DNA from 4 places in the Proteus sp. fly-1089 genome. Region 1 is predicted to be linked to each of the others. Evidence: predicted binding sites of a transcription regulator. Region 1 holds the regulator's gene; each other region holds the start of a gene.
The links. The regulator PurR, encoded in region 1, represses purine synthesis genes. The targets are predictions, from matches to a motif close to CANGCAAACGTTTGCNTG.
Positions count from the first base shown of each region.

Region 2: a site for PurR is predicted at 2,153-2,170, ahead of rbsD (D-ribose pyranase). Genes of this name have one in related genera too.
Region 3: a site for PurR is predicted at 2,250-2,267, ahead of gltS (sodium/glutamate symporter). Genes of this name have one in related genera too.
Region 4: a site for PurR is predicted at 2,266-2,283, ahead of purM (phosphoribosylformylglycinamidine cyclo-ligase). Genes of this name have one in related genera too.

Region 1 covers NZ_JBEETS010000001.1:489,435-493,345, reverse strand. The annotation lists gene ABN080_RS02320 (sulfite exporter TauE/SafE family protein) at 1-34, shown strand, start outside; gene sodB (superoxide dismutase [Fe]) at 384-962, shown strand; gene cydH (cytochrome bd-I oxidase subunit CydH) at 1,100-1,183, opposite strand; gene purR (HTH-type transcriptional repressor PurR) at 1,451-2,476, shown strand; gene punR (DNA-binding transcriptional activator PunR) at 2,499-3,401, opposite strand; gene punC (purine nucleoside transporter PunC) at 3,520-3,911, shown strand, end outside.
Region 2 covers NZ_JBEETS010000002.1:287,609-291,519, reverse strand. The annotation lists gene rbsC (ribose ABC transporter permease) at 1-205, opposite strand, end outside; gene rbsA (ribose ABC transporter ATP-binding protein RbsA) at 207-1,715, opposite strand; gene rbsD (D-ribose pyranase) at 1,723-2,142, opposite strand; gene dxs (1-deoxy-D-xylulose-5-phosphate synthase) at 2,563-3,911, opposite strand, start outside.
Region 3 covers NZ_JBEETS010000007.1:170,672-174,582, forward strand. The annotation lists gene ABN080_RS15095 (hypothetical protein) at 104-652, opposite strand; gene ABN080_RS15100 (uracil-xanthine permease family protein) at 807-2,198, opposite strand; gene gltS (sodium/glutamate symporter) at 2,440-3,654, shown strand; gene recG (ATP-dependent DNA helicase RecG) at 3,805-3,911, opposite strand, start outside.
Region 4 covers NZ_JBEETS010000001.1:1,103,483-1,107,393, forward strand. The annotation lists gene uraA (uracil permease) at 1-1,297, opposite strand, end outside; gene upp (uracil phosphoribosyltransferase) at 1,488-2,114, opposite strand; gene purM (phosphoribosylformylglycinamidine cyclo-ligase) at 2,346-3,386, shown strand; gene purN (phosphoribosylglycinamide formyltransferase) at 3,400-3,911, shown strand, end outside.

The DNA of each region.
Region 1 (3,911 bases):
TATTAAAATGATATATACACTTATTATCGAATAAGAAAAAAATAAAAATACTTTTATATCAATGAAATAAGTAAAGTTAGAGATGTTTTTTTTATAAACCTGAAATAATCGTATTAATAATAATATTTTCATTTAGCACAATAATGGCTTTACTACTTTACGCGTCGCTTGGTGGGATATACTCTTATGAGTATAATTAATCAATATGCCTTATAACGATAGATAAAAGATATTTAGCTGTTATTTCAGCAAATTTTTGTTAAAATAATTAGCAAAATAGTAACAAGTTAGTGATTCATTTGCCTCATTTTATCAATTCAGATGATCTTGATGAAATGATTTTAGGCACAAAACCCGAAATAGATAGTATAAAGGAGTACGCAATGTCTTTCGAATTACCAAAATTACCTTATGCGTTAGATGCTCTTGAGCCACATATCTCTAAAGAAACATTAGAATACCACTATGGTAAACATCACCAAACCTATGTAACCAACTTAAACAATCTGGTTAAAGGCACTGATCTAGAATCTAAATCGTTAGAAGAAATCATCAAATCGACTGATGGTGGCATCTTCAATAACGCAGCACAAGTATGGAACCATACTTTCTACTGGAATTGCTTAGCACCAAACGCTGGTGGTGCACCAACAGGTAAAATAGCTGATGCTATCAACAAAGCATTTGGTTCTTTTGAAGAGTTCAAAAAGCAATTTAACGATGCGGCAGCAAAAAACTTCGGTTCAGGTTGGACTTGGTTAGTGAAAAAAGCTGACGGTTCAGTGGCAATTGTTAACACATCTAATGCAGCAACACCAGTTTCAGGTGCAGACAAACCACTGTTAACTGTGGACGTATGGGAACACGCCTACTATATCGATTACCGTAACGCACGCGTGAAATATTTAGAAGAGTTCTGGGCGCTGGTTAACTGGTCATTTGTTGAAGCTAACCTAGCTTAATTGAACTTGATAATCAAAGATGAGTGATTAAGATTCGTTTTTGGTAACATAATAACAAAGGGCCTTGAGCCCTTTGTTATACTCAGATATTCGATAATTTATAATTTAAATTGATCGGATATTTTATAAAGCAGTGATTAGAACAACATAGTAGAAAATATAACGATCATAACAAGTGCTGCTACTGCTGTACTCAAACCAAATTTCAGATCCGTATCCATCTATTCTCCCTCAAAATGATTATAATACACATTATTAACCATAACCTTGTCATGGTTAATTATTATCACATATCAAAATTTGCTAAAATAGCGACCAGTGCACAATTTATAACATTGATTAATACTTTCACTTTTGAGCTAGATCATACAAAATTCACAGCTAATCGCTAAATTATTGCCAGTGTTTGCCCTATGTATGACTATACTGGCAGTTAAACCATAAAATTAGATAAAAGAGACCAATGAAGGTCAGGAGTTTTCCACACCATGGCAACAATAAAAGACGTGGCAAAACGCGCAGGCGTATCAACCACGACTGTTTCTCATGTGATCAACAAAACGCGTTTTGTTGCAGAGAACACACGGGCAGCAGTTTGGGCCGCTATAAAAGAATTAAATTATTCGCCTAGTGCCGTGGCGCGTAGTTTAAAAGTCAATCATACCAAATCTATTGGCCTGTTAGCCACGTCCAGTGAAGCTCCTTACTTTGCTGAAGTGATTGAAGCAGTTGAAAACAGTTGTTATAGCAAAGGCTATACACTGATTTTATGTAATTCACATAATAATCTTGATAAACAAAAAGCCTATTTAGCAATGCTGGCACAAAAACGCGTTGATGGATTATTAGTGATGTGTTCTGAATATCCCGATCACCTTCTCACTCTTTTGGAAGGCTATCGTAATATTCCCATGGTTGTCATGGATTGGGGTAAGGCCCGTGGCGACTTTACAGATACAATTATCGATAACGCTTTTCATGGTGGCTATATCGCTGGCCGTTATCTTATCGAACGAGGTCATCGTGATATCGGTATTATTCCTGGTCCATTAGAGCGCAACACCGGCGGTGGTCGTCTACAAGGCTTTCTAAAAGCCATGGAAGAAGCCAAAATTACAGTAAAAGATGAGTGGATTGTACAAGGTGACTTTGAACCTGAGTCAGGTTATAAAGCGATGTATCAAATGCTAAATCAAAAACAACGCCCTACTGCAGTTTTTTGTGGTGGTGATGTGATGGCAATGGGAGCAATCTGTGCTGCAGATGAGCTAGGTTTACGTGTTCCTTTTGATATTTCAATTGTGGGTTATGACAATATTCGTAATGCACGTTATTTTACCCCTGCATTAACCACTGTCCACCAGCCCAAAGAACGTTTAGGTCAAATGGCCTTATCTATGTTGCTTGATCGCATCGTTAACAAACGTGAAGATGCCCAAACAATCGAAGTACACCCTCGATTGGTTGAGCGTCGTTCAGTTGCTGATGGTCCTTTTATCGACTATCGTCGCTAATTCCTATTCAGCTATATAATATCTAGCGAAGCCATTCCTCATTTAAGGTTTGGCTATCTCCAAGATAATCTAACAACCACGTCAAAGCAGGCGATTCACTTTTATCAACCCACGTCAGACAGCATGGACTGTCTGGCAATGGCTGTGCAAGTTTTAAAGTAACTAGCTTACCTTGGGCTATCAATGGCTCAGCACGATGCCAAGGCACCATTCCTACACATAATCCTGCCAACAAACACTCAAGCCCCATATCCCATGTTGGTACAACCATTCTACGTTGGTTATTTAACGCCCAAGTGTCACGCTTTGGTAAACTACGTGATGTATCCTCTAAACATAAGCTAGGATAAGGTCGCATTTCATCATCGGTTAATGGGTGTTCTGCTTTAGCTAATGGATGATCAACATGGCAAACACAGCGCCAAGGCATAAAACCCATATCCCTGAAACTATAACGTTCACCAATCGGTGACGCTCTTGTTGCACCAATTGCTAAATCAACACGACCATTAACTAAGGAGTCCCATACCCCATTAAACACTTCTGGGTAGACATACAACTCAATATCAGGAAAATGGCGATAGAAATCGAGAATAAGCTGTTGTGTTCTTTCGGGTTTAACAATGCCATCAACTGCTATACTAAATTGACCACGCCACCCATTAGAAACTTGTTGACATAGGTGTCGAGTGTCATTCATTTTTTTGATAACAGATCGCGCTTCTTTGATGAAAATTTTACCCGCATCGGTTAATTCTACATCACGGTGACGACGCTCAAATAAAGGAACGGCGAGCCATTCTTCTAATTGCCGAACAGTATAACTAACGGCGGAGGGCACTCTGTGCAATTCTTGAGCAGCGGAGCTAAAACTTCCTGTTCTAGCGACTGCATCAACAACTTCTAAAGAGTATTCTGACCACATAGAGTTTATTCCTTTGAAAATTTTTCACAGCATTAACCAAATATTCCCGTTTCACAAGTAAAATAGGTCTTAGTTACAATACATAAAATGTTCTACATCACATAGCATAGAAAATAAAATGAATACTAAAACATCCACACAATCAAAAACACCTATGAGCTTCATGGTGTACCTAGCAGGTTTAAGTATGCTGGGTTACTTAGCAATTGATATGTACTTACCTGCATTCGGTATGATGCAGCGTGAACTCGCTATCAGCGAAGGCGCTATCAGTAATAGCTTAAGTATCTTTTTATTTGGTTTTGCTGTTGCTCAGTTACTTTGGGGACCACTTTCTGACAAAGTTGGTCGTAAACCTATTCTTCTTATTGGTTTAAGCCTTTTCTCTTTAGGCTGCCTTGGTATGTTGTGGGTTGAAAGTGCAACAGGCTTACTCGCGATGCGCTTCTTACAAGCTTTTGGTGTCTGCTCTGCAGCTGTTATTTGGCAAGCATTAGTTATTGATCGCTT
Region 2 (3,911 bases), on a different contig from region 1:
AAATAACAAGGGTCATACCAACCGCCATTATGGCGTTAACGGATGTTTGTTGGAGAATGTTGAAGATATTATTTAAGGTAAAGAAATTAGGGCTGAGTGTGGAAACGACAACAATCAGAAGTAGTAATGCTATCAGTGATTTTTGCTCTAATAGCCATGCTTTTGAGAACCAACGTTTTGACGCTGGAATTGAATTTGTGCTCATATCAAACTCCTACCTTAGCGTCATATTGTTTACCAACAGCGGCCGCCATTAGCATTTCTTGTGTGACATTGTGAGCTGAAAACTCACCGCTAATACGCCCTTCATGCATCACCAAAATACGGTCACTCATTCCCATTACCTCAGGCATTTCAGAAGAAATTAAGATGATGCTTAATCCTTCTTGTTTAAATTTATTAATTAGTTGATAAATTTCTTTTTTAGCACCAACGTCTACACCACGAGTGGGTTCATCAAGAATAAGCACTTTAGGGCGAGTCATTAGGCCTCTTGCGATAGCCACTTTTTGTTGATTTCCCCCAGATAAAAAACCAATTGTTTGATCCATTGAGGGGGTTTTTATATTGAACAATTTAATAAAATCACCGACAGTAAGTTGCTCTTCTTTATGATTGAGCACTCCCATGCCACGACTAAAATAACGAAGTGCGGTCAGTGACATATTTTCTTTTACTGACATACCTAGCACTAAGCCATCTCGTTTTCTGTCTTCAGATATATAAACAATGCCTTGTTCCAATCCTTCAACCGGCTTTTTGATTTGGCAGAGTTTTCCATCGAGCTCTACGGTGCCATTGGTTTTGGGTAATGCGCCGTAGATAATTTTCATTAATTCTGTACGACCAGCCCCCATTAAACCTGAGATACCGAGAATTTCACTTTCATGTAATGAGAAACTGACATCGTGAACATCTTCACCACTAAGGTTAATGACATTGAGTTTGGTTTTGCCTTGGGGAATGTTGATACGAGGATATTGGTCTTCTAACTTACGGCCAACCATCATTTCAATAAGCGTATCTTCTTGTAATGCGCTAACGGGTTTTTCACCAATAAACTGACCATCTCGCAGTACAGTGACATCATCACAAATCTCAAAGATCTCTTTTAAACGATGTGAGATATAAACAATGCCACAACCTTGGTCTCTTAGTTCACGAATAACACTAAACAGGGATTCAGTTTCTGTATCGGTTAATGCATCTGTAGGTTCGTCCATAATAATGACTTTAGAACCAAAACTGAGAACTTTGGCGATTTCTACCATTTGCTGATCACCAATCGATAATTCAGATACTAAACGGTGACTGCTATAAGCGAGGTTTAATCGAGCTAATAACTTATCAGCCTCAGCATACATTTTCTTCCAGTCGATAGCCCCAAATGCACGTGTGAACTCACGGCCTAAGAAGATATTTTCTGCAATGGTTAATTCTGGGATAAGGTTAAGCTCTTGGTGAATAATGCCTATTCCTGCTTCTTGTGATGATTTAGGACCATTGAAGGAGCAATGCTCACCTTGATAAATAACTTCGCCTGCATCTTTTTTATAAATACCAGTAAGCACTTTCATCAGTGTTGATTTGCCCGCACCGTTTTCACCCACTAAGGCCATCACTCGACCGGGATAAATTCGCAAAGTAGCGCCTGATAGTGCTTTTACACCAGGGAATGACTTATCAATATCTTTAAGCTCAAGTAAAGGTTTCATATTGTCCTCAGAAAGTCACACCAGAAAACAACACAATATTGGCATAAGGTGTACATTCACCTGTTCTAATAACAGCTTTATTTTCAGTAAGTTGTCTTTTGAATGCTTCATGTGAAACATACGTTATTTGAATGGGTTTCTTCTGTTCTTGCTCTAATAAATTAAGATAAGAGACTATCTCCTTAAAAAGGATGGGATTAATGGTCTTAATTTCTTCCGCCAGCATGACTGCTTCAACTTGCATCTCATGAGTGATTGTTTGCAATACTGACATAAAGTCAGGAATACCCTGTGTTAGAGCAAGATCAATACGTTCAACAGAAGAGGGAATGGGTAATCCGGCATCTGCAATAGTGATTTTATCGGTGTGTCCTAAACGTGAAATTACGCTAGAAATAGGACTATTTAGTAATACGCCTTTTTTCATATTCCCTCCTCAGCGAAACGTTTCGCTGTTTATATAGTAGAAAAGAAAAAGGGGAAAACAAGTCTGATTTATTCAGATTGTGAGCGCGATCGAAACGTTTCGTTGGTAAACAAAAAGAAAGAAAAATCTAACTAACTGAATAAATTAACGCTGAATGGATTCAATAAGAAAATGCTTTATTTGCAATGATTTTCATAAAATATGAGTTATAGGCTACATCTTATATAGAGGAGTTTGAGTAATAATAGTACTAGATTTAATTTTTTATTAAGTTTTTCTTATGTAAATAGGCTGTATGGGATAGATAGAGCAAATTGTAATTAAAAAATGAACAGAAAAATTAGTAATCAAAGAGTTAATAGTCGTTTTGGTAAGTTATGGGCATAGAAAAATGCCCGTTTAGTACGGGCATTTTAGACGTTATTTAGCTTGATAATCCGTAATAGATTTTTCAATACCAACGGCATCAAGCCCTAAGTCAGCTCGGATCTCTTCTTGTCCACCTTGTGGTACAAACAAATCAGGAATACCGAGGTTTAAGACAGGCATTAAGCAACGCTCTTGCATGAGTAATTCATTAACACCACTGCCAGCACCACCCATAATGGCATTCTCTTCTAGTGTCACCAACATATCATGTTGCTCAGCAAGAGAAAGGATAAGTGATTTATCAAGAGGTTTGATAAATCGCATATCAGCCACAGTGGCATCCAACTTTTCAGCGACTTCTAATGCTTCAGGTAGTAATGTACCAAAGTTTAGGATCGCAATACCTTTGCCTTGGCGACGAATAATACCTTTACCCATAGGGAGTGGGTTAAGTGGTTGCAATTGCGCACCAATACTGGAGCCTCTTGGATAACGTACGGCAACAGGACCATCTTGATAGTGATAACCGGTATGAAGCATTTGACGACATTCGTTTTCGTCGCTTGGTGCCATAATAACCATATTAGGAATACAACGTAAGAATGAGAGATCAAAAGCACCTTGGTGAGTTTGACCATCTGCTCCTACAATACCACCACGATCAATGGCAAATAAAACAGGCAGTTTCTGAATCGCAATATCGTGGATCACTTGGTCGTAAGCACGTTGTAAGAACGTCGAGTAAATAGCAACAATCGGCTTATAACCACCAATTGCTAAACCTGCTGCAAAAGTAACGGCATGTTGTTCCGCGATCGCCACATCAAAGTATTGTGATGGGTACTCTTTTGAGAAACGCACCATACCAGAACCTTCACGCATTGCAGGGGTAATTGCCATCAGTTTTGGATCGGTTGAGGCTTCTTCACATAACCAGTCACCAAAAATTTTGGAAAACGTAGGTCGTGCATTAGGGCTTTTAGGTAATGTCCCTGTTTGTGGATCAAATTTTGGTACAGCGTGCCAGCTAATAGGATCTCGCTCAGCAGGAGCATAGCCACGACCTTTTTTGGTCATAATATGCAGAAGTTGAGGGCCTTTTAGATCACGCATATTAGCGAGGGTTTGTACTAATGCAATAACATCATGACCATCAACAGGACCAATATAGTTAAATCCTAACTCTTCAAACATGGTGCCAGGAACGACCATGCCTTTGATATGTTCTTCTGTCTTTTTCAGTAATTCTTTAATTGGTGGAATACCAGAAAAGACCTTTTTCCCACCTTCACGTAAGGTGGTGTACAGTTTGCCAGATAACAATTGTGCAAGGTGATTATTCAGCGCACCAACGTTTTCTGAAATCGACATCTCGTTATCATTAAGAACAACGAGCATAT
Region 3 (3,911 bases), on a different contig from region 1:
CCTTCTCCTGTTTTATACTCCATCAAAACATTATACAGTTATGCCTGAAAATTGGGTGATGCTCAAGTATTCGTCACTATATAAAGCAAGATTATTTAACTGCTTATGCATTTATTATAGTGGATATCTTGTTTCTCAATTCGATAGTGGGTTGAGTATTTTGTTTTTGTAAATAGGTTTCAATATTACTCAATATATCTTTTATAGAATTTTTATCCTGTTGTTCTTTATCATTTAATTCTTCTTTTATTAACTTATTGCCATAGTTAATAAGTTGAGAAATGAGTTCATTAGGTTCAAGGCTACCGGAATGATAAGCATTGTAAAAATTAGGGAGAATACCCGCTTGTGTTGGTAAATATTGAAACTGATACGTTAGAAACCCCTCTTTATCTTTATATTGCTGATTATTAAGGCAAGGGTTTTGTAAAAACGTCACTAAGTCTTCTTTAATATGTTCTAAGTTAAACTCAGGGATAGACTTATTTCCTAAATATGTAAACTTATGATTTGTATTAAATAACGATAAAATAGAATCTTTGAGATAAGTAAAAAATTGCCCAATAGTTTGTATATAAAAATCTTGAGTAGATGGATGACTTTTTAAGTACTCGAGTGCAGGGTTTTTAATTGGGATCAATGGTGTAGTCATGTTATTTTCCTTTGATTTTCAGTATTGAGATAAAGATTTACCGTAACTCAAAGGGCAATACTTTTATAAAAATACCATTGGCCTAAAGATGATAAATAAAGCGCTATTTTCATAATCCAAAATAGCGCTTTACTCATTTGTTGCTAGTTAATAATTATTTTTCCGGAGGGAAAATTAGATTTAAAATAATGGCGGTTAATCCACCCGCTGCAATACCTGATGATAGCAATGTTTTTAGCCAATCAGGGGCAAATTGTAATATTTGAGGTTGTTGGGAAACCCCTAACCCTACCGCAAGTGAAATAGCAAGGATCATAATAGCTCGGCGGTTTAATGCCTCTTTAGACACAATACGTACACCGGACGCAGCTATCGTACCGAACATCACTAATGTGGCTCCGCCTAATACAGGCTCAGGAATTCGTTGCACAAATTCTGCAACAAAAGGAAATAAACCCAAAACAACCAACATGGCGGCCACAACATAGCCCACATAACGACTGGCAACACCCGTTAATTGAATAACACCGTTATTTTGACCAAAACAAGAGTTTGGGAATGTATTGAAAAATGCTGAAACCATGGAGTTAATTCCATTAGCTAATACGCCCCCTTTAATACGCTTCATATACAAAGGACCACTGACGGGTTGCTCTGAAACATCAGACGTTGCTGTGATATCACCAATAGTTTCTAGCGAAGTAATCATAAACACGAGCATTAAGGGAATAAGCAGATGCCAATCAAATGATAGCCCATAATAAAACGGTTCTGGAATAGTCATTATTGGCGTTTCTTGATGCTCTACTGGTGTTGGCAACATATCCAGTGCCCAAGCCAGAATATAACCCACAGCCATAGCTATGACTAAAGAGGCAACACGTAAATAAGGATTTTTTTGTCGATTCAGTAAAATAATAACAATGAGAACCGAGCCGGCTAATAATAAGTTCTGTGGCGAACCAAAAGTATTATTTTCAATAGCCGCATAGCCACCACCAATAGAGGTTAACCCCACTTGGATTAACGAAAGGCCAATAATCATCACGACTACACCAGATACTAAAGGCGTTATGATACGTCTTGCCAAGTGAAGTACGCGTGAAAGGACGATTTCTGTTAACGAGGCGACCATTAAAGTTCCAAAAAGGGCAGCCATCATTGTTGGGATATCAGCCCCTCCATTTTTAAGTGCTAATCCCCCCATAATTAAAGGAGCAACAAAGTTAAAGCTAGTTCCTTGAATCGATAATAATCCTGAACCAATTGGCCCCCATGCCCGAATTTGAATCAGTGAGGCAATACCCGATGCAAATAAAGACATGCTGATAATACGTTGGGTATCGTGTGCAGGTAATCCTAAGGCTTGGCAAATTAAAATTGCGGGAGTAATAACCGCGACAAACATGGCTAAAAGGTGCTGACATGCAGCAAAAAGCGTTTGAGCTAATGGTGGCTTTTCTTCTAAAGCAAAAAGAAGTTCGCTATTTTTTTTAACTGAAACATCACTATCTTTAGGCAATTTTTGATTTTCTGAAGTAACCATGGTGTGAATTTCTTATTCGACAAAAACGGTATTTTAATGATCTGCGCCACAAAAGCAATCGTTTGCGTGAAAATGATGTTATCAAAATGCATAAGAGGCGCTCACATTTTTATATGTTTTAACTTGTGTTTGTCGCCATTTTTTTTTCTAATCGGGGATACCTGCTTTTGGCGTTGTTTATGGATGAACTTAGCGTCGTAGTATTTTTATATAAAATTAACAAATAAGACGGGGTACATAAATGTATCATCTTGATGTTTATGGCACGCTGGTTGCGGCCACTTTGGTTCTCTTGATCGGACGTAAGTTAGTGAAATCTGTTCCTTTTTTAGAACGGTATACGATCCCAGAACCTGTTGCAGGTGGGCTACTTGTTGCAGTTCTTTTATTAGCATTTAAATCTTTTATGGATTGGGAAGTGAGTTTTGACCTCTCGCTTAAAGATCCATTAATGCTAGCCTTCTTTGCAACGATCGGTTTAAACGCGAACCTCGCGAGCTTAAAAGCGGGAGGAAAAGCACTTTTTATTTTCATCTTTGTTGTGGTTGGGTTGTTGCTAGTGCAAAACACAGTCGGTATTGCATTGGCGAAAATGTTAGGCCTTGATCCTTTAATGGGATTACTTGCAGGCTCGATTACATTATCGGGTGGTCATGGCACGGGGGCGGCTTGGGGTAAAACGTTCGTTGAAAGTTATGGTTTCATGAGTGCGTCTGAAGTCGCAATGGCGTGTGCAACCTTTGGTCTGGTTTTAGGTGGATTGATTGGTGGCCCAGTTGCGCGTTACTTAATCAAAAATATTCCAACACCAGGACTTGGTACTGACGATCATGAAATGCCAACGGCGTTTGAGAAACCCACCACAGGTAGAATGATTACTTCAATGGTATTGTTAGAAACTATTGCGATGATCTCTATCTGTTTAATGGCGGGCACATTTCTTTCTCAATTATTAGAAGGCACTGCATTCTCATTGCCAACCTTTGTGTGTGTCCTATTTATTGGCGTTATTTTAAGTAATAGCCTCTCAATGCTTGGTTTCTATCGTGTTTTTGATAGAGCGGTATCAGTTTTAGGCAACGTGAGTTTATCGTTATTTTTAGCGATGGCATTAATGAGCCTGAAATTATGGGAACTGGCCTCACTGGCGATCCCAATGCTGGTTATTCTAGGTGTTCAGGCGGGTGTTATGGCGTTGTACGCTATTTTTGTGACATTCCGTGTGATGGGTAAAAACTACGATGCGGCGATTTTGGCAGCGGGTCACTGTGGTTTTGGTTTAGGGGCAACGCCAACGGCGATTGCTAATATGCAAGCCGTTACGGATCGTTTTGGGCCTTCTCATCTTGCGTTCTTAGTCGTGCCAATGGTAGGGGCATTCTTTATTGATATTGTGAATGCGATAGTGATTAAACTGTATCTACTGCTACCATTCTTTACGCCTATAGCGGGATAGTTTTACCGTTATAACTTGAGAAATATTTCTGTATTAAATCGCACCCCAACGTTGTTTTTTCAGCATTGGGGTGTTTTTTATGGCATGTTCTATTTCAATATCACGCAAAATCGCATTTAACGACATGCTAAGGCGATGCAAAGAGTGATCTTATGCTTGGCTATATTGTGTCTTAGCGGGTAGCCAGCGTTCGATTAAGGCTTGCGAATGCTTAGGGTAGTGTTGATGTAAGTAACGAGCAATACGTTGTACTTCAG
Region 4 (3,911 bases), 610 kb from region 1:
TTTTATTTGCAGTACCACTGACTGATTCAATCGTGTTATCTACAAATTCTGATTCAGGTCGAACAACACTGACTAATTTAAAGATTAAGCTTAAAACAATACCCACAACTGTTGCTAAAGCCATGCCTTTTAATTCAGCTGCACCAATGTGAATTGAAGCGCCACTCACACCAACAATCAGAATAATGGCAGTTAATATCAAGTTTTGCGGTTTGTTGTAATCCACTTTTGAATCTAACAAGACACGAATACCTGATGCACCAATGACACCATAAAGCAATAAAGATACTCCTCCCATCACTGGAACAGGAACAGCAGCAATAGCGGCGGCTAATTTACCTACACAGGATAATAAGATTGCAAATATTGCCGCGCCACCAATAACCCATGAGCTATAGACTTTGGTAATTGCCATAACACCAATATTTTCACCATATGTGGTATTTGGCGTTGAACCAAAGAAACCCGAAATTATGGTAGAGAAACCGTTTGCGAACATAGAACGATGTAAACCTGGATTTTTCATTAAATCGCGTTGCACAATATTTGCTGTAACAACAAGGTGACCAACGTGTTCAGCAATAACCACTAATGCCGCAGGCAGAATAATGAAGATTGCACTCCATTCAAAACGTGGTGAATAGAATGTCGGTAATGCAAACCAATTAGCTTCTTTAATAGGCGTAACATCAACAGCCCCTAAGAAGAAAGAAAGCGCATAACCTGCTAATACCCCTATAAGAATAGGAATAATTGCAAGGAATCCTCTAAACATCACTGAACCTAAAATAGTGACACCTAAAGTGACCATAGAGATAAGCAATGTTTGATTATCTACTGGTGCATCTGCACTTGGTAATAAACCCGCCATTCCTGCCGCGGTTCCTGCTAACTCTAACCCAATAACGGCAACGATTGCGCCCATTGCCGCAGGTGGAAACATCACATTAATCCAGCCTCGCCCTGCTATTTTTACAATACCTGCCACAAGACAAAATAACACGCCACAAACGATGAATCCCCCAAGTGCTAATTCATACCCTAATGGTAACAACAAAAGCACTGGTGAGATAAACGCAAAACTTGAACCTAGATAAGCAGGAATGCGTCCTTTACAAATAAAGAGATAAAGCAGGGTTCCGATCCCGTTAAATAACAATATTGTTGCCGGATTAACTTTAAATAATATTGGCACAAGTACGGTAGCGCCAAACATTGCAAACAGATGCTGAAGGCTCAACGGAATTGTTTGTAATAATGGTGGGCGCTCTTCTACCCCGATTGCACGACGAGTCATGCTTACGACCTCTCTTTAATATGAATGTGAAATTGGTTTGTATTTTTAACTTTATACTCGTCTTATTTTAAGTCGCCATGTTGCTGTCTAGGCCCACTCGCACTAGTCATCTAACTGCACCTTAAATATGTAGAGTATAGAAAAAATAAATGGTCCAAAAAAAAGCCGACTATCAAAGTCGGCTTAATTATTATTTTGTACCAAATATCTTATCACCAGCATCGCCAAGACCTGGAACGATGTACCCATGCTCATTAAGATGGCTATCAACCGATGCAGTATATAACTCCACATCTGGATGAGCTTCTTCTAATGCCTTAATACCTTCTGGAGCAGCAACCAGTACTAATACTTTAATTGAAGTACAGCCCGCATTTTTTAATAAATCAATTGTGGCAATCATAGAGCCGCCTGTTGCTAACATAGGGTCAACAACAAGAGCCATACGCTCTTCAATATTGGATGCTAATTTCTGGAAGTAAGGGACGGGTTTTAAGGTTTCTTCATCGCGGTAAACGCCAACTACACTGATTCGGGCACTAGGAATATTTTCTAATACTCCATCCATCATCCCGATACCTGCACGGAGGATAGGAACTACTGTGATTTTTTTTCCTTTAATCTGTTCTATCTCTACCGGACCACACCAACCTTCAATTGTTACCGTCTCTGTTGCTAAATCGGCGGTAGCTTCATACGTCAGTAGACTGGAAACTTCTGAAGCCAGTTCACGAAAGCGCTTAGTGCTTATATCATGATCTCGCATCAGCCCCAATTTATGTTGAATGAGTGGGTGTTTTACCTCAACGATCTTCATAATTTCTCCTAATGTACGACGCAGCCTGACAAAAAAATCGCGAGATTATACCGCTTTTTTGCCAACATTCCATCGTTTTTCTATTGATATTGATCAAGCGCACAGCTTTTAACCACACCAACATGAATAATTGTGACCTAGAAAGAAGATCCTCGCAAACGTTTGCTTTGCCTGTTAGAATAGCGCCCGCACACATTTTTTCTTAACAGCAACTTGCCGTGAGGGCTCTACGTGACTAACAAATCCTCTCTCAGCTATAAAGATGCCGGTGTCGATATTGATGCAGGTAATGCTTTAGTCGATCGTATCAAAGGTGTAGTAAAAGAAACTCGCCGTCCTGAAGTTATGGGGGGTTTAGGTGGTTTTGGTGCACTATGTGCAATTCCATCTAAATACCGCGAACCTATTTTAGTTTCAGGCACCGATGGTGTGGGTACAAAACTCCGCCTTGCGATGGATTTAAATCGCCATGATGACATCGGTATTGATTTAGTCGCAATGTGTGTCAACGATTTAATTGTTCAAGGCGCCGAACCCCTTTTCTTCCTTGACTACTATGCCACAGGAAAATTAGATGTCGATACCGCTGCTCGTGTTGTAACAGGTATTGCTGAAGGTTGTAAACAATCAGGCTGTTCATTAGTGGGTGGTGAAACAGCAGAAATGCCCGGCATGTATCATGGCAATGATTATGATATCGCAGGCTTTTGTGTCGGCGTGGTTGAAAAATCAGAGATTATTGATGGCAGTAAAGTTAAAACAGGTGATGCATTAATTGCTTTAGCATCCAGCGGCCCTCATTCTAATGGTTATTCATTAGTCAGAAAAATTCTTGAAGTCAGCAATACACAAGCTGATAACACATCATTAGGTGAAAAATCACTTGCCGATCACCTATTAGCGCCTACACGTATTTACGTGAAATCACTGCTGTCATTAATTGAGAATGTTGATATTCATGCAGTTGCACATATTACAGGTGGCGGTTTCTGGGAGAATATTCCTCGCGTACTACCTGAAAATACGCAAGCTCGTATCGAAAGTCACAGTTGGGAATGGCCTATAGTCTTCAAGTGGTTACAAGAAGCGGGACAAGTTAGCACACATGAAATGTACCGCACCTTTAACTGTGGTGTCGGACTATTAATTGCGGTTAATCCAGATGATGTTGAAAAAACATTAGCACACCTTGCAGAATGTGGTGAAAATGCATGGCTTATCGGTGAAATTGCGCCACAAGCCTCAGGTGAAGCACAAGTCATTATTAACTAATGAAAACATGTGAATGAAAAATATCGTTGTCCTTATTTCAGGAAACGGCAGCAACCTACAGGCGATTATTGACGCCTGTAGGGCAAATAAAATCACAGGTAATGTGGTTGCTGTCTTTAGCAATAAAGCGGATGCTTATGGCCTCGAACGTGCAAAACAGGCTGATATTCCAGCCTATTTTGTTGATCCATCCCAATTTAATGATAGAGCTGATTACGATAAAGCGCTAATCGAAAAAATTGATGTTTATCAGCCTGATATCGTGGTTTTAGCAGGCTTTATGCGTATTCTATCACCTAATTTTGTCACTCATTATCAGCATAAATTATTAAATATTCACCCTTCTTTGCTTCCTAAATATCCAGGGTTGCATACTCATCGCCAAGTTTTAGCAAATAAAGAGTCTTTTCATGGCGTTACCGTCCATTTTGTTACCGAAGAACTTGATGGTGGCCCAATGATTCTTCAGGCACGTATTCCTGTTTTGCCGGATGACACTGAACAATCATTACAAGCTAGAATACA